Regions from separate parts of the Sphingomonas sp. 2378 genome, predicted to be linked through region 1. Evidence: riboswitches for the same ligand, from Rfam matches in the RefSeq annotation. Region 1 holds a riboswitch; each other region holds the start of a gene.
What was found. Region 1 has a riboswitch for cobalamin ahead of SM191_RS12245 (HoxN/HupN/NixA family nickel/cobalt transporter). Riboswitches for the same ligand answer to the same signal wherever they lie in the genome.
Positions count from the first base shown of each region.

Region 2: it holds a riboswitch for cobalamin, as region 1 does, so the genes downstream of both, SM191_RS10500 (DUF1636 domain-containing protein) here and SM191_RS12245 (HoxN/HupN/NixA family nickel/cobalt transporter) in region 1, are expected to answer to the same signal.
Region 3: it holds a riboswitch for cobalamin, as region 1 does, so the genes downstream of both, SM191_RS13455 (TonB-dependent receptor) here and SM191_RS12245 (HoxN/HupN/NixA family nickel/cobalt transporter) in region 1, are expected to answer to the same signal.

Region 1 is NZ_JAXCMJ010000023.1:9,517-19,707, reverse strand. It holds gene SM191_RS12275 (Mth938-like domain-containing protein) at 1-240, opposite strand, end outside; gene secF (protein translocase subunit SecF) at 237-1,217, opposite strand; gene secD (protein translocase subunit SecD) at 1,234-2,838, opposite strand; gene yajC (preprotein translocase subunit YajC) at 2,846-3,181, opposite strand; tRNA gene SM191_RS12255 (tRNA-Pro) at 3,374-3,450, shown strand; gene SM191_RS12250 (septal ring lytic transglycosylase RlpA family protein) at 3,648-4,205, opposite strand; cobalamin riboswitch at 4,318-4,520, shown strand; gene SM191_RS12245 (HoxN/HupN/NixA family nickel/cobalt transporter) at 4,686-5,756, shown strand; cobalamin riboswitch at 5,779-5,976, shown strand; gene cobW (cobalamin biosynthesis protein CobW) at 6,155-7,192, shown strand; gene cobN (cobaltochelatase subunit CobN) at 7,198-10,191, shown strand, end outside.
Region 2 is NZ_JAXCMJ010000017.1:57,993-68,183, reverse strand. It holds gene SM191_RS10520 (cobyric acid synthase) at 1-515, shown strand, start outside; gene cobS (adenosylcobinamide-GDP ribazoletransferase) at 500-1,216, opposite strand; gene SM191_RS10510 (histidine phosphatase family protein) at 1,213-1,770, opposite strand; gene cobT (nicotinate-nucleotide--dimethylbenzimidazole phosphoribosyltransferase) at 1,767-2,777, opposite strand; gene SM191_RS10500 (DUF1636 domain-containing protein) at 2,774-3,181, opposite strand; cobalamin riboswitch at 3,272-3,463, opposite strand; gene SM191_RS10495 (S9 family peptidase) at 3,634-5,898, opposite strand; gene SM191_RS10490 (glycoside hydrolase family 2 TIM barrel-domain containing protein) at 5,895-9,002, opposite strand; gene SM191_RS10485 (MerC domain-containing protein) at 9,148-9,573, shown strand; gene SM191_RS10480 (ROK family protein) at 9,675-10,191, shown strand, end outside.
Region 3 is NZ_JAXCMJ010000028.1:34,784-44,974, reverse strand. It holds gene SM191_RS13485 (TetR/AcrR family transcriptional regulator) at 1-211, opposite strand, end outside; gene SM191_RS13480 (DUF1349 domain-containing protein) at 311-1,000, shown strand; gene SM191_RS13475 (sugar O-acetyltransferase) at 1,006-1,554, shown strand; gene SM191_RS13470 (acyltransferase family protein) at 1,551-2,666, shown strand; gene SM191_RS13465 (TonB-dependent siderophore receptor) at 2,682-4,937, opposite strand; gene SM191_RS13460 (hypothetical protein) at 5,038-5,346, opposite strand; cobalamin riboswitch at 5,433-5,650, shown strand; gene SM191_RS13455 (TonB-dependent receptor) at 5,832-8,009, shown strand; gene SM191_RS13450 (hypothetical protein) at 8,032-9,432, shown strand; gene SM191_RS13445 (glutathione S-transferase family protein) at 9,485-10,156, shown strand; gene SM191_RS13440 (tRNA-binding protein) at 10,143-10,191, shown strand, end outside.

The sequences.
Region 1 (10,191 bases):
GCGGCGCAGGGTCGCGCCGGTGCCGAGCAACAGGAATTCCGGCGCTTCATCGACCAGTTCGGCGACGACATCCGCCGTCAGCGATTCGAACGGTGGTGGGCTCCACGGCTCATGCCAGTCGGGCGAGAGCAGCAGCGCGGGATAGGCGATGTCGCCGACCCGAAAGCCCGTGGCGGCGAAGCCACGGACGATCGGGCCGGGCGCGGTCGGATCGCGCGTGATGCGGATCGAATCGCTCATGGTTCGCGCGGGGTGATCCGCTCGGCGTCCGAGATGGAGCGCTTGTCGGTGGTGCCCGGCTTCTCGCGATTGGGCTCGGCGCGCAGGCCCAGCGTGATGAGCAGCGAGGACGAGACGTAGATCGACGAATAGGTGCCGACCACGATGCCCAGGATCATCGCCGCGGTGAAGCCGCGCAGCACATGGCCGCCCAGCAGCAGCAGCGCGATCAGCGCCAGCAGGATGGTGACCGAGGTCATCACCGTGCGCGGCAGCGTCTCGTTCACCGACAGGTTGATGATCTCGCGCATCTCCATCTTGCGATAGCGGCGCATATTCTCGCGGATGCGGTCGTCGATGACGATCTTGTCGTTGATCGAATAGCCGATGATGGTCAGGAACGCCGCGATGATCGTCAGGTCGAGTTCGAACTGGGTCACCGCGAAGAATCCGAGCGTCACCAGCAGATCGTGGACGATCGCGACGATGGTCGACACGCCGAACTGCCACTCGAAGCGGAAGATGGCGAACAGGCCGATGCCCAGGATCGCCAGCACCACCGCCAGCACGCCGTGCTTGATCAACTCGTCGGATACCTTGCCCGACACCGTGTCGTAACGGCTGAAGGTCGCGCCGGGGAATTGCTGGCCCAGCGCGGTCTCGACCTTGCGCACGACGGCGTTGGTCGCGCCTTCGTCCTTGGAGGCGGGCACCGGCAGGCGGATGCTGATCGTCCGGCCGTCGCCGACCGTCTGGATATTGGCTTCACCCACGCCCAGCCCATCGACGACCGAGCGAACCCGGTCGGCGGAGGGCGGGGTGGGGAATTTCTCTTCGATCATCAGGCCGCCGACAAAGTCGACGCCCAGATTGAGGCCCTTGGCGAAGGTGACGCCGACCGCCAGCAGGGTGAGCGCGAGCGTCAGCCCGAACGCCCAGCCGCGCAGGCGGACGAAGTCGATGTTCGTGTTGTCGGGGACGAGTTTCAGGAGGCGCATGATCTGTTCTCCTGCCTCAAATGTTGATGGTCTTGGGCTTTTCGCGGCGCAACCAGAGCGCCACGAGCATCCGCGTGAAGGTAACGGCGGTGAACACGCTGGTCACGATGCCGATCAGCAGCACGACCGCGAAGCCCTTCACCGGGCCCGAGCCGAGCACGAGCATGATGACGCCCGAGATGGCGTGGGTCACGTTCGCCTCGAAAATGGTGCGGCTGGCTTCCTTGTAACCCAGTTCGACCGCCTGGACGACGTTGCGCCCGCGCCGTCGCTCTTCGCGAATCCGCTCGTTGATCAGTACATTGGCGTCGACCGCGGTGCCGATGGTCAGGATGAAGCCCGCGATACCCGGCAGGGTCAGCGTCGCGTTAAGCATCGCCATGACGGCCAGGATGACCAGCACGTTGATGACGACCGCGATGTTCGCATAGATGCCGAACCGGCCATAGGTGAGGGTCATGAACACGATCACCGCGACCGCCGCGATCGCCGAGGCGAGAATGCCCGCGCGGATCGAGTCGGCGCCCAGGTCAGGACCGACGGTGCGTTCCTCGACGACCTTCAGGTCGATCGGCAGCTTGCCCGAACGCAGCGAGATGGCAAGCTGGTTGGCGGTATCGACGGTGAAGTTGCCGCTGATCTGGGCGCGACCACCGAGGATCGGCTCGTTGATGTTGGGGGCCGACAGCACCTGGCCGTCGAGGATGATCGCGAAGGGCTTGCCGGTATTTTCCTGCGTGATCCGCGCGAACTTGCGGCCGCCCTGCGCGTCGAAGGTGATCGCCACCTGCGGCGCGTTGGTCTGCTGGTCGAAGGTCTGTTGCGCGTCGATCAACTGGTCGCCCGAGATGATGACGGGGCGTTTCACCGCGATCACCGGTGCGCCCAGCGGGTTGCCGGGATAGGGCAGGACCTGGCTGCCGGCGGGAGCATTGCCCTTGACCACTTCGACCGGGTTGGCGGTGGTGTCGACCAGCTTGAATTCCAGCTTGGCGGTCTTGCCGATCAGGTCTTTCAGCGCCTGCGGATTTTGCAGGCCGGGCACCTGCACCACGATGCGGTTGGAGCCTTGCTGGAGGATGGTGGGCTCCTTGGTGCCCAGCGCGTCGATGCGGCGACGCACGACCTCGGTCGCGGTCTTCATCGCGGTATCGACCGCCTGGGTCAGCCCCGCCTGGGTCGGCTTCAGGACGAAGCGCGAGGTGTCGACGACCTGGATGTCCCATTCGCGCTGGCCGGTCATGCCCGCCCCGCCGCCGGTGATCGTCAGCAGCCGCTCGCGCGCCGCATCGACCTGGGACGGGTCGCGCAGCATGAAGCTGAGCTGGCCGCCACGGACCGAGATGTCACCGATGTCGATACGCGGATTGCCGCGCCGCATCTCGGCCGCGACCTGGTCGCGCATCGTCTCCAGCCGGGTATTGGCGAGGTCGGCGGTGTCCGCCTCCAGCAGCAGATAGCTGCCGCCCGCCAGGTCGAGGCCCTTGTTGACGCGCGGATGGGGGATCGCCCCCCATTTGTCGGTCATGCTCTCGGGCAGGAAGCTCGGGATCGCCAGCAGGCACAGGGCCGCCAGCAGCGCGACGATGGAAGCGACCTTCCAGCGGGGGAAATCCAGCATCGGTGGATCAGTCGTTCGCGGGCTTGGCGGTGGGATCGACCACGTCGGTCAGCGTCGCCTTGACCACGCGGACGCGGACATTGGGGGCGATCTCGACCTCGACCAGCGTGTCCTCGACGCGGGTCACCTTGCCGACGATGCCGCCCGCCGTGGTGACCTGATCGCCCTTCTTGACCCCCTCGACCGCCGCTTGCAGCGTCTTCATGCGACGCTGTTGCGGGCGGATCATCAGGAAGTAGAAGACCACGAAGACGAGGAGCAGCGGCGCGAGGCTGAGGAACGAGGCGGCGCCGCTGGACGCGGCGGCCCCGGTGGTTGCCTGGGCGGTGAAGGGAATGAACATTCGGACCCGTCTATGCTGAATGGGCACGGGCACCGGCCGACCGATGACGATCGACAAGCCCCCATGTCGGATAGCCTGCCCGCTACCATCGCAGGCGGACAGGCGCAATGGAGAGCCGGATGTGGTGTCGGCACCGTCGCAACATCAAGGCTTGCATCCCACGGAAAACCCGCCTAGAGGCCGCCGCTCGGTCGGGGCGTAGCGCAGCCTGGTAGCGCATCACACTGGGGGTGTGGGGGTCGCAGGTTCGAATCCTGTCGCCCCGACCAATCTTCTTCCTACATGGGCGGATGACGGCGGAGCGGGCGGAAGCCCGTTCTTTCGCCATGCCCATTCCTCCCTGCGCAAAGCGCGGGGAGGGGGACCGCCGCGCAGCGGTGGTGGAGGGGCGAGGGGCGTTTGCCCCTCCACCACTCGCTGACGCGAGCGGTCCCCCTCCCCAAGCAAGCTTGGGGAGGATTGGGCGTTACCGCACCGTCATCCCCGCCGCCGTGATCTGCGACAGCAAATTCGCCCGCACCGCATCCGTTACCGGAGGCAATGGCCGCGCCGCCTTGCCGTGGCGCAGGCGTTCGCGGTCCTTTTCGTCCGGCTCGACCCGCCGGACCCGCACCGCCGCCCTGCCCACCGCGCGCAGGCCCAGTTGCTCCGCCGCGCCGCGTGACAGGTCGATGATCCGCGACGATCCGGCGAACGGCCCGCGATCGTTGACCCGCACGATGATCCGCCGCCCGGTGTCCAGCGCCGTCACCTCGACATAGCTGGGCAGCGGCAAAGTCGTATGCGCCGCCGTCGCCCAGCCTGGGCGGAAGCGTTCGCCATTCGCGGTGCGCTTGCCCGATTCGCCGCCATACCAACTGGCATAGCCCAACATGTCGTAGGTCGCGTCCTCGGCGGGGACATAGGTGACGCCGCGCACCGAATAGGGCTTGCCGATCCGCACCGGATAATCGCTGACCGGCCGGTAGTTCCCGCCGGAGCAGGCCGCGACCAGACAGGCCGCCGCCGGTGTCCATCGGCGCATCGCTTTCCTTATCATGGATGTCGATTAAGCCGCGCACGCCGCCGGATAAAGCCGTTTGCGCCTCCATCCGCCGCAGACTATCCCCATGACGACCGGAACGGGCTTTCAGCCCAGACCGGTCTTTCGCGCCGGTGCCCTTCGGGGCTTGAAACGGGAATATGGTGCAAATCCATAGCTGTCCCTGCAACTGTAAGCGGTGAGCGAGCGATGCCGGTTCCTGCCAACGGGGAACAGCCACTGGAGCCATCCGGGAAGGCCGCATCGCCGACGCTTCGACCCGCAAGCCAGGAGACCTGCCGGTGCGAGTCGCTCTTGCCGCGATCCAGGGGATGGTCATGGCCAGGATATATTGTATCATGCGAGCGACGCCCATCGGCCGATACGAATCGGCCATCTTGCCCGGCGTGCGTCCGTGGGGCGGGATGGTGACCGCGATCGCGGAGTTCGGCCTTTGTCGCAATGACGCCAGGGGTATCACCCATGTCCAACCATCCTGCCGGAGCCCCCCGCGCCCGGTTGCCGCTGAAAAAGCGGGTCGCGCTGTTGATGGGCGCGCTGATTATCGTCAATATCGCCGTCTGGGGCTGGGCGCTGAGCGTGTTCGCGGGCAACAGCCTGATGCTGGGCACCGCCCTGCTCGCCTATAGCCTGGGGCTGCGCCACGCGGTCGATGCCGATCACATCGCCGCCATCGACAATGTCACCCGCAAGCTGATGCAGGATGGCCAGCGACCCATCGCGGTCGGCCTGTGGTTCGCGATCGGCCATTCCGCCATCGTACTGATCGCGGCGACCACCGTGGCGCTCGCCGCCAGCACGCTCGCCGATTTCGAGGCGTTCGGGCAGAGCGGCGGAACCATCGCCACCATCGTCTCGGCCAGTTTCCTGTTCGCCATCGCGATCATGAACCTCATCATCCTGCGCGACGTCTGGACCCGGTTCCGCCGGGTGGCGCGCGGCGAGCCGATGGCGGAGGCCGACGCCGACATGCTGTTTTCCGGGCAGGGGCCGCTGTCGCGGCTGTTCCGCCCGCTGTTCCGCCTGATCCGGCGAAGCTGGCATATGGCCCCGCTCGGCTTTCTGTTCGGGCTGGGCTTCGACACCGCGACCGAGGTGGCCATTCTGGGGCTTTCCGGGGCACATGCCGCCGATGGCGTGTCGCTGGCGACGATCCTGGTCTTCCCCGTGCTGTTCGCGGTCGGCATGGCGTTGATCGACACCGCCGACGGGCTGGTGATGCTGGGGGCCTATGAGTGGGCGTTCGTTCATCCGCTGCGCAAGCTCTACTATAATATGACGATCACGCTGGTTTCTGCCTTGGTGGCGCTGGTGATCGGGGGGATTCAGGCGACCGCCCTGCTGGCCGAGCGGTTCGGCTGGACGGCGGGGCCGTTCCGTTATGCGGGCGCGCTGTCCGAGCATTTCAACGTGCTGGGCTTTGCGATCGTCGGGCTGTTCGTCCTTTGCTGGGGGGCGAGTTTCCTCCTCTATCGCTGGCGCGGGTTCGCGGCGATGGAGGCGCGAATTGCCAAGCCCGGCGCGGCGGGATAAATGCCGCACATCGGGGGCGAAAGTCTCCGAAGATCGCGCCGGTGCCCGCAAGGGCTTCAAACGGGAATGGGGTGCAAATCCCCGGCTGTCCCTGCAACTGTAAGCGGTGAGCGAGCGATGCTGGTGCCCATTGAGGCACGGCCACTGGAGTGATCCGGGAAGGCGCATCCCCTTGCTTCGACCCGCGAGCCAGGAGACCTGCCGGCGTCATGGTCGCTCTTGCCTGGACCCAGGGGATGGTCGGGGCACGGTTCTCCGTCGGAGAGCGACGAAGCCATGCGGCCGGGGCCGCATCGGTCGCCGGTCAGCGGGATGGATGCAATGTCGCGCCCGTCCGTCACCGCTCCGGCGATCCGCCCCATGCCGTGCTCGCTCGTCCGGCGCGTCGGAGAATTGTTTTGCGCGATCTTTCAAAGGTCCCCGTCACCATCGTCACCGGCTTTCTGGGCGCGGGCAAGACCACGCTCATCAGCCATCTGATCCGCAACGCGGGCGGTCGTCGCCTGGCGGTGGTGGTCAACGAGTTCGGCACGCTGGGCGTCGATGGCGACATCCTCCAGTCCTGCGCCATCCCCGACTGTCCGGCGGAGAATATCGTCGAACTGGCCAATGGCTGCATCTGCTGCACCGTCGCCGACGACTTCATTCCCACGGTGGAGAAGCTGCTGGCGATGGAGCCGCGCCCCGATCACATCCTGATCGAGACCTCGGGGCTGGCGCTGCCCAAGCCGCTCTTGAAGGCGTTCGACTGGCCCGCCATCCGCTCGCGGATCACGGTGGACGGTGTGGTGGCGCTCGCCGATGCGGAAGCCGTCGCGGCGGGCCGCTTCGCCCCCGATCTGGATGCGGTGGAGGCCCAGCGCGCCGCCGACCCCAGCCTCGACCATGAAACGCCGCTGTCGGAAGTGTTCGAGGACCAGTTGGCCTGCGCCGACCTCGTGCTGCTCACCAAGGCCGATCTCGCCGGGCCGGAAGGCGTCGCCAGGGCGCGCGAAATCATCGCCGCCGAAGCCCCCCGCCCGCTGCCGATGGTCGAGGCGGTGGACGGTATCGTCTCCGCCGAGATCGTGCTGGGGCTGGAAGCCGCCGCCGAGGACGACATCGCCGCGCGCCCTTCGCACCATGACGGCGCGGACGATCACGAGCATGACGATTTCGACAGCATCTCGGTGATGCTGGGCGAGGTGGATAGCCCCGAAGTGATCGCCGCGCGCATCGTCACGCTGGCCGAACAGCAGGATATCCTGCGCGTGAAGGGCTATGCGGCGGTCGCGGGTAAGCCGATGCGCTTGCTGGTGCAGGCGGTTGGTCGCCGGGTGCGGACGAATTACGACCGCCCCTGGGCCGCAGGCGAGCCGCGCGGCACCCGTCTGGTCGTCATCGCCGAGCATGACCGGATCGACCGGCCTGCGATCGAGGCCGTGCTGAAGGGCTGAACGCGGTGCATCTCGTCTTTCGCGAGAGCCATGGGCTGGAGGAACAGGCGGTTCCACAGGATCTGGGGCAGCGCCCCGGTGACGTGGTCGTGCTGTCCTTCTCCGACAGCGATCTCAGCGCCTTTGCGGCGGGCTGGCGGGCGGGGGGATTTCCCTGGTCGCTGCGGCTCGCCAATCTGGCGGCTTTGGTCCATCCGCTGTCGGTCGACACCTATGTCGAGCGGACTTTGGTTCATGCGAAGGCGATCCTGATCCGGCTGATCGGCGGGGCGGCGTACTGGGATTACGGCCTGCGCGAAGTCGAACGGCTGGCGCGCGAGCGGGGTATCGCGCTCGCCGTGCTGGCGGCGGATGGGCGCGAGGACCGGCGGTTGATGGCGGCATCCACTGTCGATGAGGCGGTGGTGCGGCGGTTGACGGTGCTGTGCGATGCGGGTGGGGCGGATGCGGCGGCGGTGGCTTTGGCGGCGTTGGCGGCAGTGTCGCCCGTGGCTCTTGCCCCTCCCCAACCCCTCCCCCTGCCGGGAGAGGGGCTTTTCGCTGGTACGTTCGCCACAAGCACGCCCCTCCCGCAGGCGGGAGGGAATGGGGGAGGGCCCTCGCCCCAAGCGATGTCGCCTGCGGCCTTGCCCCTCCCCAACCCCTCCCCCTGCCGGGAGAGGGGCTTTGAATTGGCGCCGGTTGGTGGTTGGACCCCAGACGTTTTGCACTGTCCCGCCGCAACCCTGCTGACCGCAACCCGCCCCCGAGTTCTGATCGTCTTCTACCGCGCCTATCTCGCCGCCGCAGATCTGGAACCCATCGCCGCGCTCCACACAGCGTTGGGCGAACGCGGCTTCGACACCATCGCCCTTTTTGTTCCCTCGCTGAAAGCCGAGGGCGCGGGCCCCTGGATCACGCGCTGGGCCAAGGCCCTCACCCCCGCCGCGATCGTCAACGCCACCGCCTTTTCCGCACGCGGCGAGGACGACACCACCCCGCTCGACGGCGCAGGCGTGCCGGTGTTTCAGGTGGCACTCGCCACCAGCGATCGCGAGGGCTGGCATGGCTCGCCACGCGGCCTGTCGCCCGCCGACCTTGCCATGCATGTCGTCCTGCCGGAGATCGACGGACGGCTGTTCGCGGGCGTGGTCAGCTTCAAGCAGCCGGGGACGCGCGACCCCGATTTCGACGTGGCGCTACGCCTCCACCGCGCCGAGCCGGAACGCATCGCGGCGGTGGTGGACAAGGTGGCGGGCTGGGCGAAGCTGTCCGCGACCCCGGCGGCGGAGCGGCGGCTGGCGATCCTCCTGTCAACCTATCCGGGCAAGGACTGGCAGGCGGCCCATGCGGTGGGGCTGGACGGCTTTGCCTCGACGGAGGCGATCCTGAGCGATCTGCGCGAGGCCGGATATGATGTGGAGCCGCAGGCGGATCTTCCCGCCGCCCTGCTCGCCAACCGGATCGCCTGGCCGGTCGCTGCCTATTGCGAAGCGCTAGCTGCCTTGCCCGAACCCTTGCGCGCCGACCTGCTGGAAAGCTGGGGCGCGGTCGAGGATGATCCCTTGGTTCAGGGTGACGCCTTCCATTTCCCCGCGCTCGTGCTGGGTAAGGCCATCGTCGCGCTTCAGCCCGAGCGCGGGCGGCAAGAAGCGCGGGCCGACGATTATCACGATCTCTCCCGCTGCCCGCGCCATTCCTATGTCGCCTTCTATCTCTGGCTGCGGGCGCAAGGGATCGACGCGCTGGTCCATGTCGGCGCGCATGGTACGCTGGAGTGGTTGCCCGGCAAGGCGGTGGCGCTGTCCGATGCCTGCTGGCCCGAGGCGCTGACGCGCGACTGGCCGGTCCTCTATCCCTTCATCGTCAACGATCCGGGCGAGGCGGCGCAGGCGAAGCGGCGACTGGGCGCGGTGACGATCGGGCACGTCCCCCCGACGCTGGGCCAAGCGGAGACAGGCGCGGGGCTGGGGCGATTGGAGGCGTTGCTCGACGAATATGCCAATGCCGACGGTCTCGATCCCGCGCGCCGCGACCGGCTGCGCGCCAGCATCGCCGAGGAGGCGGAGAGCGTCGGGCTGGGCGAGACTTTGGGGCTGGCCGGGGCGGAGGATCCGCTGGCCCGGATCGACGCCTTCGTCTGCGACGTCAAGGACAGCCAGTTCGGCGAGGGACTCCATATCTTCGGACGCGGCGAACAGGGCGCGGCCGAACGCGCCGGGCTGCTCGCCGGATTGAACGGAAAGCGTGTCGCGGCGGGGCCTTCGGGGTCGCCTTATCGTGGCCGCGCCGATGTGCTGCCGACCGGGCGTAACCTCTACGCCATCGACCCGCGCGCGGTGCCGAGCCGGGCGGCGCATCTTCAGGGAATCAAGCTCGCCGAAGAACTGATCCGCCGCCATATGCAGGACGAGGGCGATCACCTCCGTATGTTGATCGTCGATCTCTGGGGCTCGGCGACGATGCGGACCGCGGGCGAGGAGTTCGCCATGGCGCTGCACCTGATCGGGGTCGAGCCGGTTTGGGACCCCCGCTCCGAACGGGTGACGGGGTTCGAGGTGATGCCGCTGATGCGCTTCGACCGGCCGCGTGTGGACGTGACGCTGCGCGTGTCGGGGCTGTTCCGCGATGCCTTTCCCCATCTGGCGGCGCTGTTCGGACAGGCGGTGCGGGCGCTGGGGAAGCGGAACGAGGAGCCGGACTGGAATCCTTTCGTCGGGCAGGCGACCCCACGCGTCTATGGCCCCGCGCCGGGGCGTTACGGCATCGGGTTGGACCCCAATGCGGGCTATGACGAGGCGGCGCGGATCGACGCGGGACAGAGCTGGCTCGCCGCCTCGGCCACCGCGCTCGACGATGGCGACCGGCGCGATGCCGAGGGGGTCGCCGCGCGGGTGGCCGGGGCGCAGGCGTTCGTCCACCTCCACGACCTGCCCGAAAGCGACCTGCTGCTCGCCGCCGATTATGCCGCACATCAGGCGGGCTTCGCGGCGGCGCGCGCGGCGCTGGGGGAGGGGGCG
Region 2 (10,191 bases), on a different contig from region 1:
ATATCGACATCGCGGCGCATCATCGGCGCGGGCGGCCGGTGCTGGGGCTGTGCGGCGGATACCAGATGCTGGGGCGGAGCGTCGCGGACCCGGACGGGATCGAGGGGCCGGCGGGCCGGGTCGATGGCCTGGGGCTGCTGAACGTGGAGACGGTGCTGACCGGCGAGAAGACCGTTCGCCCCGTCACCGGCGAGGCGCTGGGGGCGGGCTTTTCGGGGTATGAGATCCACCTGGGGCGCACGAACGGCCCCGACACCCTCCGGCCCATCGGGCATCTGGCCGATGGCCGGGCGGAGGGCGCGATGAGCGCCGATGGGCTGGTTGCGGGCAGCTATATCCACGGTCTGCTGGGTGAAGCGGCGCAGCGCGCGGCGTGGCTCGCGCGGATCGGGGTGGAGGGGGCGGGGCCGGATCACCGGGGCGATGTGGACGATGCGCTCGACGCCATCGCCGCCGTACTGGAGGCGCATGTCGATGGCGACGCGCTGCTACGGATCGCTCAGGGCAGGGAATAGAGCGCGGCGGCGAGGAGGAGGGCGGTTTCGGTCCATTCGATCCCCGCGCCATGCACGTCGCCGGTCATCCCGCCCAGCTTGCGCCGGAACCAGAGGAAGAGCGCACCGATGGCGAGCGGCAGGGCGGCCAGCGGCGGCCAGAAGGGAATAATCGCGGTGACGACGACGCCCGAGAGGATCAGGTCGAAGGGACGCACCGCCCGCGCCACCATCGCCCCCAGGCCGCCGGGCCGGAGCGGCGGCAGGACTCGTGCCCAGACCAACGGCCCGATCCGCGCCGCCGCCGGGATCAGCGCGATCCATGCCCAGCCCTCTGGCGGCACGCGGTGGAGCAGCACCAGCTTGGCGAGCAACTGCATCACCAGCGCCACCACCCCAAAGCTGCCGATATGCGGATCGGCCATCACCGACAGCAGCCGCGACCGGTCGCCATGTGCCGCGCCCAGCCCGTCGCTGACATCCGCCAGTCCGTCCAGATGCAGTGCCCCCGTCACCCAGACCCAGGCGATCAGCGCCGCCAGCGCCCCGATCCACGGATCGACCCGCGCCCCCAGCCAGCCCGCGCCCGCGACGATCACCCCGATAGCCAAGCCCGCCACCGGATAGAGCCGGATCGCCCGCGCGAAATCCTCGGCATCCGCCTCCACCCGCGGCATGGGCAGGCGGGTCAGGAAGCCCAGCGCGACGACCAGCGTTCTCATGTCGTGACCAGCCCGGTCACCTGCGCCGTGCGCGGCACGCCGTCCCACACTTCCAGTGTCAACAGGCTGGCATAGGGCAGGGCGAAGGCCCAGACGGCGCGGAAGTCGAAGCCGCACAGCACATGCAAGGCGGCGCGCATCGCCCCGCCATGGGTGACGATCAATGTGGGCTCGGGCTGCAAGTCGGCGATGGCGGCGGTGACCCGCGCCACCAGATCGGACCAGCGCTCGCCGCCGGGGGGCGGGGCGTCGTCGGGGTCATGCCAGAAACGATCGAGCGCGGCCCGGTCGATCGCGTCGGGGGCCAGTCCGTCCCAGTCGCCAAAGTCCAGTTCGCGCCAGCGGGGATCGATCTCGGTCGGGCCGATCGCCTCGGCGCAGGCGCGGGCTCTCGACAGGTCGGAGCCGATCCGTCGCACGACCTCCACCCCGCGCGCGCGCTCGACACAGGCGGCGAGGCCCCGTGCCGTCGCCGGGCTGTCGGTCCGCCCCAGCATCCGCCCCGTCAGTTCGGGCTCGCCGTGACGAAGCAGATGGAGGCGGAACCCGGTCACGCGGTGGCGACCCCCGCTTCGGCAAAGGTCGCCATGCCGTCATGCGCGGCCAGCGCCGATCGGATCACCTGCACCGCCACCGCCGCGCCGCTACCCTCGCCCAGCCGCATGTCGAGCGACAGGATCGGCGTCAGCCCCAGCCGGTCGAGCAGTCGGACATGCCCCGGCTCGGCGGAGCAATGGCCCGCCAGGCAATGGGCGGCGATCCCGGGATTGGCGAAAGCGAGCGGGGCGATCGCGGCGGTGCCGATGAAGCCGTCCAGCACGATGGGTACGCGCTTCGCCCGCGCGGCCAGCACCGCGCCCGCGATCGCCGCAATCTCCCGCCCGCCCAGATGGCGCAGGATTTCAAAGGCGCTGCCCAGATGGTCGCGGTGCAGGGACAGGCCATCGGCCACGGCGACAGCCTTGCGCGACAGGCCTTGCGCATCGACGCCGGTGCCGGGGCCGACCCAGTCGGACGCATCGCCTCCAAAACTGGCGGCGGCGAGCGCGGCGGCGGGGGTGGTGTTGCCGATCCCCATCTCGCCCAGCACCAGCAGGTCGGCATCGCCCACCGCGTCGGCCCCGGCGTTCAGCGCGGCGAGGCATTCCGCCTCGCTCATCGCCGGTGCGGTGGTGAAGTCCATGGTGGGCCGGTCGAGATCGAGTGGCACCACCGACAGCGCCAGCCCCGCCGCCGCCGCCAGCGCGTTGATCGCGGCTCCTCCGGCGGCGAAATTGGCGACCATCTGCGCGGTCACCTCCGCCGGAAAGGCGCTGACCCCGCGCGCGACGACGCCGTGATTCCCGGCGAAAATGACGGCGCGGCCCCGTTCGATCCGGGGACGCTCGCGGCCTTGCCATCCGGCGAGGAAGATCGCGATCTCCTCCAACCGGCCCAGCGAGCCGGGGGGCTTGGTCAACTGGCCCTGCCGTGCGGTCGCCGCGTCACGGGCGGCCGCATCGGGTTCGGGCAAGGTGGCCAGTGCCGCCTCGAACGCGGCGACGGTGGGGAAAGCCTTCATTCGACGACGAATCCTTCGGGCGGCGTGCGGGTGAGGAAATGGCCCTTCACCCCTTGCGGCCATTGCTTGTACGGCACCTGCCCCCAGTCGCTGGCGGCATAGGCCCGCGCATAGTCCAGGATGGCGCGGGCGGCATCGTCATCGGGGGCGAACTTGCCCATGACATAGCCGACCTTGCCGGGGCAGCGCAGATGGACGGTGCAGAAGGACTGGCAGGCGAACAGGCAGGGCATCTCCTCGACCGCCACCTCGGCATAAGCGGGGTCGGAGGCCTGGACGCGGCGCAACGCCTCGACCAGCAGCGCGCCGCCGCGCTTGCCGTCGTCATTCTCGCGCACGTCGTCGGACAGGCGACAGGTGTTGCAGGCGACCACGGCGGGGCCGTTGGTGGCGGGTTTCAGCATGGGACGGACTCGGTCACGGGGCATTCTCCACAAAGCGCCGTCGCCCGCGCGAGGGGAAACCCCCGTCCGTCCGGCACACCCTGACCGGTCGAAGGACGACCGCGACGGGCAGGTCTCCTGGCTCGCGGGTCGGGGCCGGTCCGCCGCCTTCTCAGGGGTGTTCTGCCCCCAATGGCGTGATGGCGAACGGCTCGCCGCTTACAGTTGCAGGGGCAGCCGGGGCATCGCACCCCATTCCCTTTTCATCCCCCGCCAAGGGGAACCTGTCGCGGGAGGAGCGATAGGCGTGTGGAGGAGGGGAGGCAATTCTTTCCTTCCGGCCCCTTCCTCCTCTTTTCCACCCCGGCGCAGGCCGTGGTCCAGGCGCCGTTCGCGATGTGGTGCGCTCCATTGTGCGCCGAAACTGGACCCCGGCCTGCGCCGGGGTGGTGCGCACGATATGCGGAAGAAACTCACTCCTCGCCGCGCAGAGCCTTCAGGAAGAACGCATATTGCCGCCGCATGGCATATGCGACCGGGCCGGTGGAGCGCCCGGCGGTATGCTCGCCGCCGGGGACGACCAGCAGGTCGAAATCCTTGTCCGCCTTGATCAGCGCATCGACGACCTGCGTCGTGCTGGCGGGATCGACGTTGGAATCCTGCTCGCCGACGACCAGCATCAGCTTGCCCTGCAACTGCCCGGCATGGACCACGCCCGAGGCGTCCAGATAACTCCGGTCGACCGGATAGCCGAGCCATTGTTCGTTCCAGTCGATCTTGTCCATCCGGTTGTCGAAACACCCGGCATAGGCGACCCCGGCCTTGTAGAATTCGGGGTGGAAGAGCAGCGCATTCAGTGTGCTCTGCCCGCCCGCCGAGCCGCCATAGATACCGACGCGGGTGATATCGGCGGCGGGGTCCTTCGCGTTCAGCGCCTTCATCCAGGCGATGCGATCGGGAAAGCCGCTATCGGCCAGGTTCTTCCAGGCGACGTCGTGAAAGGCCTTGGAGCGGTTGGCGGTGCCCATGCCGTCGATCATCACGACGATGAAGCCCAGATCGGCGAGCTGCTGCATCCCCATGACCTTGTCGCCGCCGGAGAAAGCGCCGAACGGCCAGAAGCCCTTGGGCACGAAACTGTCGTGCGGTCCGGCATAGATGTTCTCGATCACCGGATAGCGCCTGGCCGGGTCATAGTCGCGTGGGCGGACGACCAGGCCGTAGATATCGGTCTTGCCGTCGCGGCCCTTGGCGGTGAAGCGTTCGGGCGGGCGGAACCCGGCGGCGGTCAGCGCGGTGATGTCGCCCTTTTCCAGCGTCTGGATCAGGTGGCCATCGCGGGCGTCACGCCATTCCATCGTCTCCGGCAGGTCGGTGCGGGAGAAGACGTCGACGTAAGTGGTCATGTCGGGAGAGAAGCGGACTTCGTGAGTCGCATTCTCGCGCGTCAGCCGGGTCAGGTTGCGGCCGTCGAAATCCACCCGGAACCAGTGTTTGTAATAGGGGTCTTCGCCCGGCACGAAGCCGCTGGCCGAGAACCAGATTTGCCGCTTCTCGTCATCGACCTTGGCAATGTCGCGGACGACCCAGTTGCCTTTGGTGATCTGGCGGACGACGCGGCCGGTCGCGCCGTCGATCAGATAGAGATGCCGCCATCCGTCCCGCTCCGACGCCCAGAGGATTTCGCGGCCCAGCCCCTTCACGTCGTGCGACCAGATGCGGTCGCGGAAGACGAAGGTCTTCGCGCTTTCGGTGACGGCGGCATGGGCCGCGCCGGTGTCGGCATCGACCGCGATGATCTTCGCTTCGCCGAAGCCGCGTTTCAGATCGTCAAAGGCGAAACTCCTGCTGTCCGCGCGCCATTCGGGGGCGGACAGGGTATAGGCACCCGCGAACAGCGCCGGGTCGATCTCGGTCCGCTGGCCGTCCGCGACGCGGAACAGGACGGGCGATTCCTGATCCACGGCATCGCCGGGCTTGGGATAGAGTTGCTGGACGACCTCGGGGTGGACCTTGCCCGGCGGCGCGGCGAGGACGCGGGTGACCATGCGGGCATAGCCGGGGCGGACGCGCTGGAGCGCGATATGCCGGCCGTCGGGGCTCCAGGCGATGGTTTCGGGGTCGTAGAAATTGGCGGGGCTGCCGTCCTGGGAGCGCCAGACCTCCTTGCCGCCATTCGCGGTCCGCACGACCAGATTGTCGTCGAGGACCAGCGCCTCCAGCCTGCCATCGGGGGAAAGGCGGGGATGGTTGTCGGCGGGAATACGCAGGTCGCGCACCACGCCAAATCCGCGCGGGCGGGCAGGGTTCTCGGGCGGGACGATGGTGCAGACCGGTCGGATGACGGTGCAGCGATAGACGGTGTCGTCATAACCGATCGAGAAACGGATCGCCGTGCGGTCGGGCGAATAGGCGAAATGCTCGAAGGGGAGGCGGGAAGGTTCGACCGGCTTGCCCGTCACCTTGGACAGCGCGGGGGCGAGCGCGGCGGCGTCGAAGGCGGGAGCCTTGGCGCGGGTGGCGGCGTCGACATCGACAAAGGCGAAGCCGCCCGCCACCGTCTTGCGATAATGGAAATGCCGCCCGTCCGCATCCCATTCGGCGGGCGAGGCGATATCGCGGGTCAGCCATTGCCACTGGTCGCGAAGCGCCAGCGACGTGGCGATCCGGTCGGGCACGGTCTGCGCCGCCAAGGGCGAGGTGGTCAGCGACAGGGCGAGGAGGGCAAGTCGCTTCACTGGGCGGCTCCGATCGTGAAGCTGTAGGTCAGCGGCTGGAGCGCGATGCGATAGGGCATGTGCGCGCGGCCATCGAGGTTCCAGCCGGTATCGCCCCCGACCCCGGCCTGCGCGGCGTCGATCAGCAGCGTGCCGTCGCCATGCGGGCGGATATCCGAACTATGCGCCTTGCCCGGCGGCTTCATCGCGAGGTCGGCATAGGGGAAGGGCAGGGCGTTCACCGACAGCGGCTGCGCCCCCGTCACCCGGAGCCCCACGCCCGTGCCGGTCAGTTGCACCCAGCGAACATCGGTCTTGTTGCCGCTCTCCTGCGGGCGGGCATAGTCGTGATACTGGTCCGCCAGCGCGCCGCTCCAGCGGGCGATGCTCGCGCCGGTCTTGCGGTCGGCATAGCTTTCCCAGGGGCCGCGCCCGAACCAGCTCACCTGGCCGAATTGCTGCCCCGGCGTCGCGAAGGCGAGGCCGACGCGCAAGGGATCGGGCAATGTCGCGCGGAGCGGCGTGAAGCGCACCGTCGCGGTCGCGCTGCCGTCGGGAGCCATGGTCCAGCGGGTCCGCATCTTGACCGATCCCACGCCCATGTCGTGATCGACGACGATGGCGTTGCCCTCGCGCTGGATATGGTCGAGGCGGCGATGCTCGGAGAAATATTGCCACATCGCATGGCTCTTGGGCACGCCAGCACCCACATCATTGTCGGTCGGCGCACGGGTGAAATTGGGCGCGCCGCCGGTCAGCAAGGTCTTGCCGTCACGGGCATAGCGGCGGACCAGGCCCGTTGCGCGGTCGATCTCCAGTACCGCATTTTCGGCTTTCAGCGTCATTGCGTCGGCGCTTTCCTCCGGCACGACCGATCCGGCGGTGGTGGCGGCGAAGACCGGGGCGGAGAGCGCGAACTGCTCCCAGCCGACGACATGACCCGCGGGCAGCGGCGGGATCGCCCCCGCCTTGGTCCGCGCGCGCAGGATCAGCGAGCGTTCGGCCGCTGCGTCCTTCGCCGGGGGCAGGGCGAAGGACAGGGGGGCGCTCGCTCCGGCCGCGACCGATGGCGTGGCGATGCTGCCCCGCGCCGTCTCGACGCCATTCTCCAGCACCGTCCAGTCCAGCGTGAAGCGCGACAGGTCGATATGGTCGTGGCGGTTGACCACCTGCCAGCCGCCGCCCTCATGGGTGAAGTGGACCGGCGACTGGACATGCGCCATCTCATAATATTCGGGGTCGGGGGTGCGGTCCGACTGGATCACGCCGTCGCCCACGGGGCTGTCGTCGCCGTGCAGCCCCGCATCCTTGGGATCGGGATCATAGTCGAGGCCCTGGCCCCAATAGGGGCGACCATCCTTGTCCTTGAGGCTCATCGTCTGGTCCACCCAGTCCCAGACGAAGCCGCCTTGCAGTTTCGGGTATTTGCGGAACACGTCCCAATAACCCTGAAAGTCGCCCAGGCTGTTGCCCATCGCATGGGCATATTCGCACAGGATCAGCGGCTGGGTGAATTCGGGCCTCTGGGCATAGTCGGCCAGCTTCTCGACATCGTCATACATGGGCGCGAAGATGTCGACATAGGCGTTGGTCGGATGCCGCCAGCCGCTCATGCTATAGCCGAGGAAGTTGATCAGCCGCGTCCTGTCATGCGCGCGAATCCATTTCGCCGCCGCCTCGAAATTGGGCCCGACACCGCTTTCATTGCCCAGTGACCAGAAGATGACGGACGGGTGGTTGCGGTCGCGCTCGACCATGCGCTGCACCCGGTCGAGATGCGCCGCCGCCCATTCGGGTTTGTGCCCCAGATTGAGCGTCGGGTCGTTCTTCTCTTGGGTGAGGCTGAGATAGCCGTGGCTCTCGATATTGGCCTCGTCCATCACGTACAGGCCATATTCGTCGGCGAGGTCGTACCAGCGCGGATCGTTGGGATAGTGGGAGGTGCGGACCGCGTTGATGTTCGCGGCCTTCATCAACTCGATATCCTTGCGCATCGTCTCCTCGGACACGATGCGGAATGTGTGCGGGTCATGTTCGTGCCGGTTGACGCCGCGGATCATGATCCGCTTCCCGTTCACCCGGACCTCGCCGCCTGCGACCTCGACCGTGCGGAAGCCGATGCGGCGGCTGGTCGCCTCGATCAACTTGCCCTTCGCGTCGAGCAGTTCGATCAGGAGGGTATAAAGATTGGGATCTTCGGCGCTCCACGTCTTCACGCCCGGAACCTGCGCCGTGATCGTCGCGCTGGTGCCGCTGGGCGTCGCGGTCCGGGTCAGCACCGTCCGCTTGCCGTCGAGCAGGGTCGCCCGCACGCTGGTGGCCTGAGCCGCGCCCGCCAGATCGACCTCCGCCGACAGCGTGCCGTCGCGATACTCGTTGGTCAGCCCGGCCTCGATTCCCAGGTCGCGAATATGGATCTGCGGCGCGGCATAGAGGGTGATCGACCGCTCGATCCCGTTGACCCGCCAGAAATCCTGATCTTCAAGGTAGCTGCCGTCCGAATGGCGGTAGAGTTCGATGGCGATGACATTGCGGCCGCGCCTGGCGGCACGGCTGATGTCGAATTCGGTGGGAAGCTTGGAGTCCTCGGAATAGCCGATCTTCTCGCCATTGACCCACAGATAATAGGCCGCCCCCGCCGCGCCGACGGTCAGCAGCAGCCGACGTCCGGCGAAATGCGCGGGAACCGTGAAGTCGCGGCGATAGGAGGCGACTTCGTTCAGCCGGTGCTCGATGAACGGCGCGTTGCGGGGAAAGGGATAGCCGCTGCCGACGAAGACCGGGCGGCTCAGCCCCTGCGCCTGAAGGATGCCCGGCACCGCCACCTCGCGCCAGGTCGAGACGTCGCGCGCCGGGTCCTGGAAGCCGACCGGTCGCGCCTCGGGATTGGGCGACATGTGCACCTTCCACCTCCCGTCGAGCGAGAGGTGATAGCGCGACTTCGCCACGTCGCCTGCCAGCGCCGTCGCGCGCGTCTCGAACCCGGCAAAGCTGCTGTGCATCGGCTCCGCGCCGATATGGTTGATGGCGGGATTTTCCCAGTCGGGCCGGGGTTCGGTCGTCTGCGCCGATGCGGTGTGCGCCAGCATGGCCGAAAGGCTCGCCCACAGGGCCCATCGTTTCATCGCCATATGCCGTCTCTCCTCCGCTATCCGACCCATGCTAGATTATACGGAATACAATTTAAAGCGTGACGGTGACACGATTTGCCCCTTGTTATCAGTGATACAAAATATCATGTGCGTGGGCTAGGTGACGGAAAGGCATGGCATGACCGGACGAGGCAATGGCGAGACGGCGGCGATGACGCTGCCACCGCGCGCGCATGGGGGACTGGACCGGCTGGCCATCTCCGCCTCGACCCTGTGCCTGATCCATTGCCTGGTCCTGCCTGTCCTGATCGCCTTCCTGCCGTCGATCGCGGCCTGGGCCGATCTGGGCGAGGGCTTTCATATCGTCATGCTGGCCATCGCCGTGCCGCTCAGCACCATCGCGCTATGGCGGGCGTGGCGGCGGCATGGTCAGGTCGGCCCCGCCATCGGCGGCGTACTGGGCCTGACCCTGTTGATCCTCGGCGTGGTGTTCGAGGGCGGCGCGGCGGGGACGTGGCTGACCGTCGCGGGTGGCATGGTTCTGGCCGCCGCACATGTCCTGAACCTTCGCGCGGATCGGCTGGCGGCACTGGTCGCACTATAACCCGCCTGTCCGGCTTTTTGCGACGCTCCTCTTGACCTGGATGCACGGTTTCGCGCAGGCGCGACATACCAAAAACGCAAGGCATCTGGCGGGAGAATGGAATGACCGAGGCACAGGATCGGATCGTCGCGGGCGTCGAGCTGGGCGGTACGAAATCGATTGTGCTGATCGGGCGCGGGCGGGACATATTGGTGTCCGAACGCCTGCCCACCACCACTCCCGCGATCACCCTGGCGGCGCTGGCGCAGCGGCTGGCCGAGTGGCACGAGCAGTATAAGCCCGAGGCGCTGGGCATCGGCAGCTTCGGGCCCATCGCGCTCGACAAGACCGGCATGGATTATGGCCATATGCTCGCCACCCCAAAGCCGGGCTGGGCGGGGGCGGACGTGGTCGGCGCGCTGGCGGACGGGTTCGGCGATCGGGTCGCGATCCATACCGACGTGACCGGCGCGGCGCTGGCCGAGGGGCAGTGGGGCGCGGCGCGCGGACTGGCCGACCATGTCTATGTCACGGTCGGCACGGGCGTCGGCATGGGGATCATCGTCAACGGCCAGCCGGTGTCGGGCCGGATGCACCCGGAGGCGGGACATGTCCGCGTCCGCCGCGTTGCGGGCGACG
Region 3 (10,191 bases), on a different contig from region 1:
TCTCCTCGGCCAATTGGGTGAAGGCGGTCGTCAACAGTTCTTCGAGCGACGCGAAATAATAGGTGACCGAACCCAGCGGCACCGCCGCCGCCGCCGCGATCCGGCGATGGGTGGTGCCCGATACGCCATGTTCGGCGATGACATCCAGCGTCGCGGTGACGATACGCCGTCGCCGGTCGGGATCGTTTGGCCGCGATCGTCCTTCCGACATGCGAAAACTCCGTTGCATAAGATGTGTACATTTGTACACATATCGCCCGACGGGGGCAGGGGCTTTCCGCCCGCCCTAACCCAAAAGAGGGAGAGGACCATGCAGGAAGCGCATCTGTCGCGGCGAGCGATTTTAGGGAGCGCGGTCGCCCTGGGCGTGCCGTCGATCGCGGCCGCCGCGCAAGGACCGCAGACGGCGACCGATATCATGGGCCGTCGGGATGGACGGTGGCTGAACGCGCCCCGATCATGGCGGGCCGGGCCGGATGGCGAACTGACGCTGGTGACCGACCGGGGCACCGATTTCTGGCGCGAAACCCATTATGGCTTCACCCGCGACAGCGGTCATTTTCTGGGCTTCCCGGCCGGCGACGCCTTTACCGCGCAACTGCGCATCCGGGGGCGCTATGAAAAGCTGTACGATCAGGCGGGCATCATGGTCCGGCTCGACGCGCGGCGCTGGGTCAAGGCGGGGATCGAATTGTCCGATGGCCGGGCGATGCTCAGCAGCGTGCTGACCGATGGCCGTTCGGATTGGGCGACGGGGCCTTATGCCGGCGATGCCGCCGATTTCTGGATGCGCGCGACCGTCGCCAAGGGCGTGTTGCGGTTGCAGGTGTCGGCGGATGGGAAGAGCTGGCCCCTGGTCCGGCTGGCCCCGTTTCCGGTGGCGAGCGCCTATCAGGTCGGGCCGATGGCGTGCACGCCCGAGCGCGAGGGGCTGGAAGTGCGATTCTCCGACCTGCGGATCACCGCGCCGCTGGGCAAAGACCTGCATGATTTGAGTTGATGGCGATGACCCAGAAAGAACGGATGCTGGCGGGCGAACTCTATCGCGCCGACGATCCCGAGCTGAGCGCGGACGCGGCGCGGGCCGCGGCCTGGATGGCGCGGTATAACGGCGCGGCCGGGGCGGGCGCGGAGGATCGTCATGCGATGCTGGCCGAAGGTCTTGGCCAGGCCGGAGCGGGGGCGGTGGTGCGGTCGCCCTTCCACTGCGACTATGGCTGTAACATCCATCTGGGCGAGCGGGTGTTCCTCAACTTCGGCTGCGTCATCCTCGACGTGGTGCGGGTGGAGATTGGTGCAGGGACCCAGATCGGCCCCGGCGTCCAGATCCTGACCGCCGACCATCCCCGCGATCCGGCCTTGCGCGCCGAGGGGTGGGAGTTCGGCCGTCCGATCCGCATCGGGGCGAATGTGTGGATCGGGGGAGGGGCGTTGATCCTGCCCGGCGTGACCATCGGCGACGATGCGATCATCGGGGCGGGCAGCGTCGTGACCCGCGACGTGGCGAGGGGCGCGACCGTGATGGGCAATCCGGCAAGGCCCGCCCGCGGATGAGCGATCCGATGACGGTGGCGCTGGCGGGGCGCGGCGGAACCAGACCGCATTTTCAGGTGCTGGACGGCCTGCGTGGCACTGCCGCCCTGCTGGTCGTCGCCTTTCATATCCAGGGCATCACCGTTCTGTTCGAGCCGGACCGGCTGTTGTTGCCGCATGCCTATCTGGCGGTGGATTTCTTCTTCGCGCTGTCGGGCTTCGTCGTGGGCTATGCCTATGACGACCGGTGGGGGCGGATGAGCGTGCGGGACTTCCTCGTGCGGCGGTTGGTACGGCTGCACCCGCTGGTCGTGCTGGGTGTGGTGCTGGGGCTGCTCAGCTATTTGCTCGATCCCTTTGCCGGGGATCGGCAACAGGCGTCGGGGATGCTGGTGGCGCTGGCCTTTGTCGCGGGGCTGCTGGCGCTGCCGTCGGGGCCGTTGCCCAACCGGCTGGGGGACAGCCATCCGCTCAATGCGCCCGCCTGGACGCTGTTTCAGGAATATATCGCCAACCTGGCCTATGCCCTGGTGTTGCGGCGGTTGAGTCTCCCCTGGCTGGTCGGATCGACCGCGATCGCCGCGCTGGTGTCCGCCGCGACGGCGCTGACGCTCGGCTCCTATGATACGGGCTGGGGACTCGCCAATTTCTGGGGTGCGCCGGTCCGGCTGGCCTATCCGTTCCTGGCGGGGCTGTTGCTCTATCGGCTGGGCGAGCGGTTGCCGCGCGTGCGGCTGGGCTTTGGATGGTTGAGCCTGATCCTGCTGGCGGTCTTCGCCGCGCCGGTGCTGCCGGAGGAGGGCGGGGTGAAGTGGAACGGCGTCTATCAGGCGGCCTGCGTGCTGTTCCTGTTTCCCGCGATCCTGATCCTGGGACGGCATTCGGACGGGGGCCGGGTGACGCAAGCGCTGTGCCGGGCGGCGGGGCGGCTCTCCTATCCGCTGTACATCACCCATTATCCGTTCGTGTATGTCTATATGAACTGGGTGGCGAGCGAGCGTGCGAGCAGCGGCATGACGGCGATGGTCGCGGTGTCGCTCTATCTGTTCACCATCGCCTTCGCCATGATCGCGCTTCGCGTCTGGGACAGGCCGATCCGCCGGTTTCTGGGGCGGAGGGGCGGCGTCGCGTAACGCCGCCCCCGACGCTCAATAGGTGTAGCGCAAGGTCGCGAACACCGTGCGCGGGTTGCCATAATAATTGCCGCGCGCGGTGGAGTTGATGCGGGCATAATAGGTCTTGTCGAACACATTGTTGACGTTGACCGACAGGCCCAGCCGCTGGTTCACCTCATAGCCCGCGCGCAGATCGACCACGGCATAGGCCCCCTGCCGGACGATGGTGGAGGGCACGAACGCCCCTTGCGCGTTGCGGGTCGCCGCCGCACCGCCATAGGTCTCGCTGAACCAGGTCATTCCGCCGCCCAGGCTGGCCCCCTGGAGCACACCGCCCTGCGGCTTATAGTTGGTGAACAGCTTGACCATATGCTCGGGGATGATCGGGGTCAGGGTCAGCCCCTCGACCACCGGGTTGATGTCCGACAGATATTTGGTGCGGGTCAGGCTGTAGCCGCCATTGATCCGCCAGCCCGGCAGGATCTCGCCCGATGCCTCCGCCTCGATGCCGCGTGCGCGGACCTTGCCGAGCTGATAGACGATCAGCAGGTTGTCGGGGTCGTTGATCGTGCGGTTGCGCTGCGTGATCTGATAGGCCGCGGCGGACAGCAACAGGCGCTTGTCCATCAGGGCCAGTTTGGTTCCCGCCTCATATTGGTCGCCGACCAGCGGCTCGATCGGGCGTCCGTCGGGGCGCTGGCGGCCGCCCGAGCTGACCGGACTGAAGCTGTCGGCATAGCTGGCATAGACGTTCCAGTCGCCGGTCACGTCCCACACCGCGCCCGCATAGGGGGTGAAGCGGCCGTTGAAGCCATAGCGGGTCGGGGCCGGGATCGTGCCCGAGGCGACCAGAAGGGTACGGATCGTCGTGTCCCACCACGTCACGCGCCCGCCGCCGGTCAGGGTCAGGCCCGTGACCGGGCTGAGCCGCATCTGGCCGTAAATGCCATATTGCTCCACGTCGGTCGCGCTGCCGCCATAGACCTGGGTGACGAAGCGGTTGGTGCCCGGCACGCGATAGGGCGCCGAGGGGCCATAGGGCTTCAGCGCCGGTTCGGGCGGCGAGACGGGATCGAAGACGTTGATCGTCGCAAAGTTCGACAGGCGGGTATAATAGGAGGTGCCCGAGCTGGCCTGATAATCCCAACCCAGGATCAGCGTCTGGTCGCGGCCGAAAAGCGGAAAACTGCCGATCGCATTGAAGTCGAAGGCGCGGGTCTGTTGCTTGCTGTCGCCGCGATAGGCGATCTGGTTGGTGACGCCCTGATTGGCGGCGGTCACCGGCTGGCTGCCGATATAGCTGTAGATGTCGATGCGATCGACATCGGTATAGAGCCCGGTCGCGCGCAGCGTCCAGCGGTCGCTGACCCGGTGCGCCAGTTCGGCGAACCCGCTCCACGTCCTGGATTCGAACCGGTTCCATTCCGCACCCAGATAGGTGGAGCGATCGACCGACAGCAGCCGCCCGTCGCTGCCATCGCTGCCGCCCGCATAGCCGGGCAGGCCCGACTGGATCGCGGGGCGGAAGCGGTCGTAATTGCCCCCGACCGTCAGGGTGGTGCGCTCGCCGATCTTGAGCGCGCCCGTGGCATAGGCGGCGACGCGGTTGCGGTGCGCGGTGTCGAAGAACTGGTCCTGATCCTGGCCCATGACCCCGAAGCGGAACCCCAGCCGCTCGCTGGCGGGGAGCGACGCGTCCAGCTCCAGCCGGACATTGTCGAAGCTGCCCAGCCCCGCCACCGCCTGCACCCGCGCGGTGTCGAGCGGGCGTTTGCGGACCAGGTTGATGCTGCCCGCCGGATTGCCCGCGCCGCTGAACAGCCCTGCGGGACCGCGCAGCACCTCGACCCGGTCATAGAAGAACAGGTCGGGCACCACGGCGGGGAAGGCGAGGGCGAAGGTCGGGACACCGTCGATCAGGTAATTGTTGATCGCGAAACCGCGCGAGAAATAGGACGGGTCCTCGCTGCCCACGCCGTTGACGGTGATGCCGTTGGTCGCGGTCAGCGCATCTTCCAGCGTGAACAGATTCTGCGCCTCGATCTGGTCGCGCTCGATCACCGTGACGGTGTTGGGAATGTCCTTGAGCGGGGTCACGGTCTTGCCGACCTCGCGGCCATAGCTTTTGCCGAGCACGACGATGTCGTTGCCGGTCTGGTCCCCCGCTCCATTGTCGGTCGACGGCGTGGCACGGTCCGCGACGATGGGCCGGGCCCCCTCGGCCAGCGCCGGTGCCGCCACCCCCGACAGAGCGAGCGCAAGCGTCTTCAATGCCGAACCAGCCAGCATGTCGTTCCCCAATCTTCTATTGATATGCAGTCGCAATAGTCATGAGGTGCGCGGGCGTAAACCCCCATCATGACAAAATCATCATCTTGGGGTCGGCGGGTCAGCGGCGGCGGCGCGTCTTTCCGCCGGAGGGGGCCATGTCTTCGGGCGGTTCGCCGGACTCGACCAGCTCGACGACCTCGAACGCATAGCCGAGCCAGCCCCGCTGGCGCATCGCCTCGGCCATGGCGGCATCGTTCGCCTTGGCGTCCTTGCGCGACTTGGCATGGCCCCAAAAGACTTCGGTACGACCACCGCCCAGATCGGCGACGATCCGCCAATAATGGGTGAAGGGCGCGGCGGTCGGGCCGATCGTCTTCACATAGCCATCGGCCATGGTGGCGGTCAGATAGCGGGTCTTGCGTGCCATCATGCCGTCATAGCGCGGCTCGGCGCGATGCTCATCACCCTTGACGCCGCTGCCGCCAGCCCCCTACCGATGCGACGCCGGAATAATCCGGCAATGATCGCGCCGGTTCTCCCGACAAGGGGGATTAAAAGGGAACGCGGTGAGGGCGGCGACGCCCGAATCCGGGGCTGTCCCTGCAACTGTAAGCGGTGAGCGGATACGCACGGGGCGGCGATGGCCGGTCCAGCCACTGGGGTGACCTGGGAAGGCGCGTATGCCGCGATGACCCGTGAGCCAGGAGACCTGCCGGCGTCAGGTCGCTCATGCCTGGTCCAGGGGATGGCCGAGGCTAAGGTCTTTTCCGACGAGCGACGCCAACGATGGCGGAGGCGCAATGGTTTGCCATGGCGAGTGCGGAAGAGCGTCCAGTACGCATGGCATCCGGCCGTTCGGAGACGAACGGAAAAGCCTCGGCTTGTTTGCGACGAGACGCTATGGGCAATTGTATGTTATATCATTACAGATTCGGAGCGGTCCATCTGGGCCTGTGGGGTGGCGCGGCGCTTGTCCTGGGGACGGGACCCGCCTGGGCGCAAAAGGTAGAGGGGCAGGGGGCCGATGCCACCGTGCTGGTCGTCGGCACACGCGATAAACAGGCGCTGGATACGCCCAACGGCACGGCCAGTCGGCTGGGCCTGACCCCGCTGGAGACCCCTGCCAGTATCGCGTCGCTGGATGGCGAGACGATCCGCGCGCGGGGTGACCTGTCGATCGTCGATGCGACCACGCGTGCGCCGGGCATCGCCAGTGTCGCCAATCCCGGCAATGGCGGCACCGCGCTGTCGGCGCGGGGCTTTTCGGGGCAGGGATCGGTGCTGCAACTGATCGACGGGGTGCGGCTGTTCCCGGCGGCGGGGACGATCACCTTCCCGACCGATCCCTGGATGGTCGAGCGGATCGACGTGCTGAGCGGTCCCGCCTCGGTCCTCTACGGCCAGGGCGCGCTGGGCGGCGCGGTCAACGTCGTGATGCGCAAACCCACGGCGCAAACGCATGGTCAGGCCGAGATCGGCTATGGCGCACAGGACAGTGTCCGCGCCGCCGCCGGGATCGGCGGACCGTTGGGGGAGGCGCTGGGCTATCGCGTCGATGCCAGCTATCGCCGTTCGGACGGCTATGTCGATCGCGGGCATTCGGACAGCGTCGCCTTGTCGGGGACGCTGAAATGGACGCCCTCGCCGATGTTCGCGGTCACGGTGCGGGGCGATCATGGCGACCAGCGGCCGATCGGCTATTTCGGGACGCCGCTGATCGACGGGCGGCTCGACCTTCGAGTACGCGACCGCAACTATAATGTCGGTGATGGGCGGATGCGGTTCCGCGACGACCGCGCCTCGGTCCAGATCGATTGGACGCCGAGTGCGGTGATCAGCCTGTCCAACATCGCCTATTATCTGACCAGCGATCGCTTCTGGCGCAATCTGGAGAATTATTGCTGGGTGGGCGCGGGCGGCACCTGCACGGATGGTTCGACCGGCACCCCCGGCACGATCCGGCGGAGCAGCAATTACGGCATCCGTCACGACCAGACCCAATGGGGCGATCAGGCGAGCGTGACGTGGCGGACCGGGCTTGCCCCCGGCATCACCAATGCGCTGGTGGTGGGCGGGGAGGCCAATCTGGTCCGCTTCACCCATGAGAACGACTTCGGGTCGGACGCGCAAGTCGATGCGGTCGATCCCTTCGCCTTCGATCCCGGCCGCTTCCTCGATACGCAGGGGATCGCGCCCCGATACCGCACCCGCACGACCGCGCTGGCGGTCTTTGCCGAGGACCGGGTGACGCTGGGGGCGAAATGGTCGGTGATCGGCGGCTTCCGCTATGAGGAGAATCAGGTCCGTCGCTGGGCCATCGCCTATCCGGGCGGGACGCGGACCGACAGCTTCGTCTTCGAAAAGACCTTCCACAATGCGACCTGGCGGGCGGGCGTCGTCTATCAACCGGTGCCGACCCTGTCGCTCTATGCCCAATATGCCACCGGCGTCGATCCGCTGGGCACGTTGACCACGGTGTCGACCGGGCAGGTGGGATTCAGCAACGCGCGCGGCCATCAGGTCGAGGCGGGGGCCAAATGGCTGTTCCTGGGTGGCCGGGGCAGCGCGACGCTGGCGGCCTATCGGATCGTGAAGACCGGGCTGCTGGCGCAGCGTACCCTGTCGAGCCCCGTCGAGCAGGTGGGGCAGCGATCGGCCCAGGGGATCGAGGCGGCGGTGTCGGTCGATCTGCCACGAGGATTCGGGATCGACGCCAACGGCACCGTCCTGGATGCGCGGTTCGACGATTTCCGGTCGAGCGGCGTCGATTATACCGGCCGCACCCCGCCGAACGTGCCCGAGACGCTGGGCAATCTCTGGCTGCGCTGGGATGCATCGGCCAAGGTGCAGGCGCGGGCCGGGCTGCGTTATGTGGGGCCGCGCTTCTCGGACAATGGCAATGTCTTTCGCATACCCGGCTATGCGACGGTGGACGGCACCCTGTCCTATACGCTGAGCCCGCGCCTCGCGCTGGACCTGCGGGTCTATAACCTGTTCGACAAGGCCTATGCGGTCACCGCCTATGGCGACCAGCAATGGCTATTGGGGCGGCCGCGCGCGCTGGACATGGGCATCCGTGCGGCGTTCTGACCGTGCCTGGGGAAGGTCGGCCGTGCGGCTGGCCTTCCTCGTGCATCGCTGGGCGGGGATCGTCGCCTGCCTGTTCTTCGCGATGTGGTTCGCGAGCGGGCTGGTGATGCTATACGTGCCCTATCCCGCGCTGTCGCCCGCGCAAGGCTGGGCGGGGGCGACGCCGATCGACTGGAGCCGGGTCGATATCGCGCCGCGAGGCGAGGGTGGTGCCCGGCGGATCATGCTGGAGATGCGCGACGACACCCCCGTCTGGCGGATCGAGGGGGCGGAGGGGGAGACGCGCATCCAGTCGGCGGAGGCGGGTTCCGCGCCCGCTGCCGTCGATGCCGCCTATGCCCGCCGCGTGGCCGCGCGCTTCGGCCGGGCGGCGGTGCGCGGGGTCGCGCCGATCGGGCATGACCAGTGGACGGTGGCGGGCGGTTTCGACCGGCACCGCCCCCTGTGGAAGGTCGCACTGGCCGATGCCGCCGGGACCGAGCTTTATGTCTCCAGCCTGACCGGGCAGGTGGTGCAGCGGACGACGTGGGATCAGCGTTTCTGGAACTGGCTCGGCTCGGTGCCGCACTGGATCTACCCCACGGTGCTGCGCCGTGACGGCGGGCTGTGGCGGCAGGTGGTGATGTGGGTGTCGGGGCCGTGCATCGCAGTGGCGTTGACCGGCATGTGGATCGGCATCCTGCGCCTCCGGGCGGGGCGGCGGCGCTATCGCGGCGGGCGGGTGAGCCCCTATCGCGGCTGGATGCTCTGGCACCATGTCAGCGGGCTGCTGGGCGGTGTGATGCTGACCACCTGGATCGTCAGCGGTTGGCTGTCGGTTGATCCGGGACATGCCTTTGCGGGGAGCGCCGCGCCGCCCGAGGCGATGCGGGCCTATGCGGGGCAGGCGGGCGAACCCGTCGCGCTGGACCGGCTGGCGCGCCTGGCACGGGGCACCCGCACCGTCGAATGGAGCGGCGATGCGGGATTGCGGCGAATTGCGATCGACCGCGCATCGTCGCATCCGCGCTGGCTGGAGCAGGCGGGCCTGGTCGCCGCGCGGCCGGTCGTCCCCGCCCGCGCGGCGATGCTGGTGCCCGGCGGGCGGCTGGTAACGAGCGAGCGGCTCGACCGGCCCGACTTCTACTGGACCTCCACCGCGCGCCTGCCGGTCGTGCGGATGCGGTTCGACGATCCGGCGGCGACATGGCTGTATGTCGATCCGATGAGTGGCGCGGTGATCCAGCGACAGGACCGCGTCCGGCGCGCCTATCGATGGGTCTATACGTTGCTGCACTGCTGGGACTGGCCGTGGCTGACCGCGCGGCGGCCCGCCTGGGATCTGTGGATGTGGGTCTGGTCGATCGCCGGAATGATCCTGTCGGTCAGCGGCGTGGTGGTCGGCTGGCGGCGATTGCGGCGTCCCGCGCGCATGGGCGGGTGAAAACATGCGTGTCGGGCTTGGCGTGGGGGTGGGCGCCCGCTTAGATGGGGGCATGTGGCAACTCTACCAATTCCCGCTCTGTCCCTTTTCGCGCAAGGTCCGGCTGTTGCTGGGCGAGAAGGGCGTCGGTTACGAATTGGTCCGCGAATCGCCGTGGCAGCGGCGCGACGAATTCCTCGACATGAACCCCGCCGGGCAGACCCCGGTGATGGTCGATGAGGAGCGCGGCGTGTTGCTGGTCGATTCGATGGCGATTTCGGAATTCTTCGAGGAGACGGTCGAAAAGTCGGCGATGATCAACGGCACCGCCATCGGCCGCGCGGAGATACGGCGGCTGGTGACGTGGTTCGACACGCATTTCTATCAGGACGTGACCGGCCCGCTGCTCCACGAGCGCATGGTCAAGCGGGTGGCGCGCACCGGCAGCCCGGATGCCAAGGGCCTGCGCGAAGCGATGAAGGCGGCGGTCGGGCATCTCGACTATACCGATTATCTGCTCGACCATCGCAACTGGCTGGGGGGCGCGACGATGAGCCTCGCCGATCTGGCGGCGGCGGCGCAGATTTCGGTCGCCGATTATCTGGGTGGCATCGACTGGAAGGGGCATGAGCAGACCGCGCGCTGGTATCGCGGGTTGAAGAGCCGCCCGTCCTTCCGCCCGCTCCTGTCCGAGCGGATGGAGATGGTCACCCCGCCTTCGCATTACGACAATGTCGACTTCTGACGCGCCCGCCGATCGGATCGGGATCGAGGATTTCC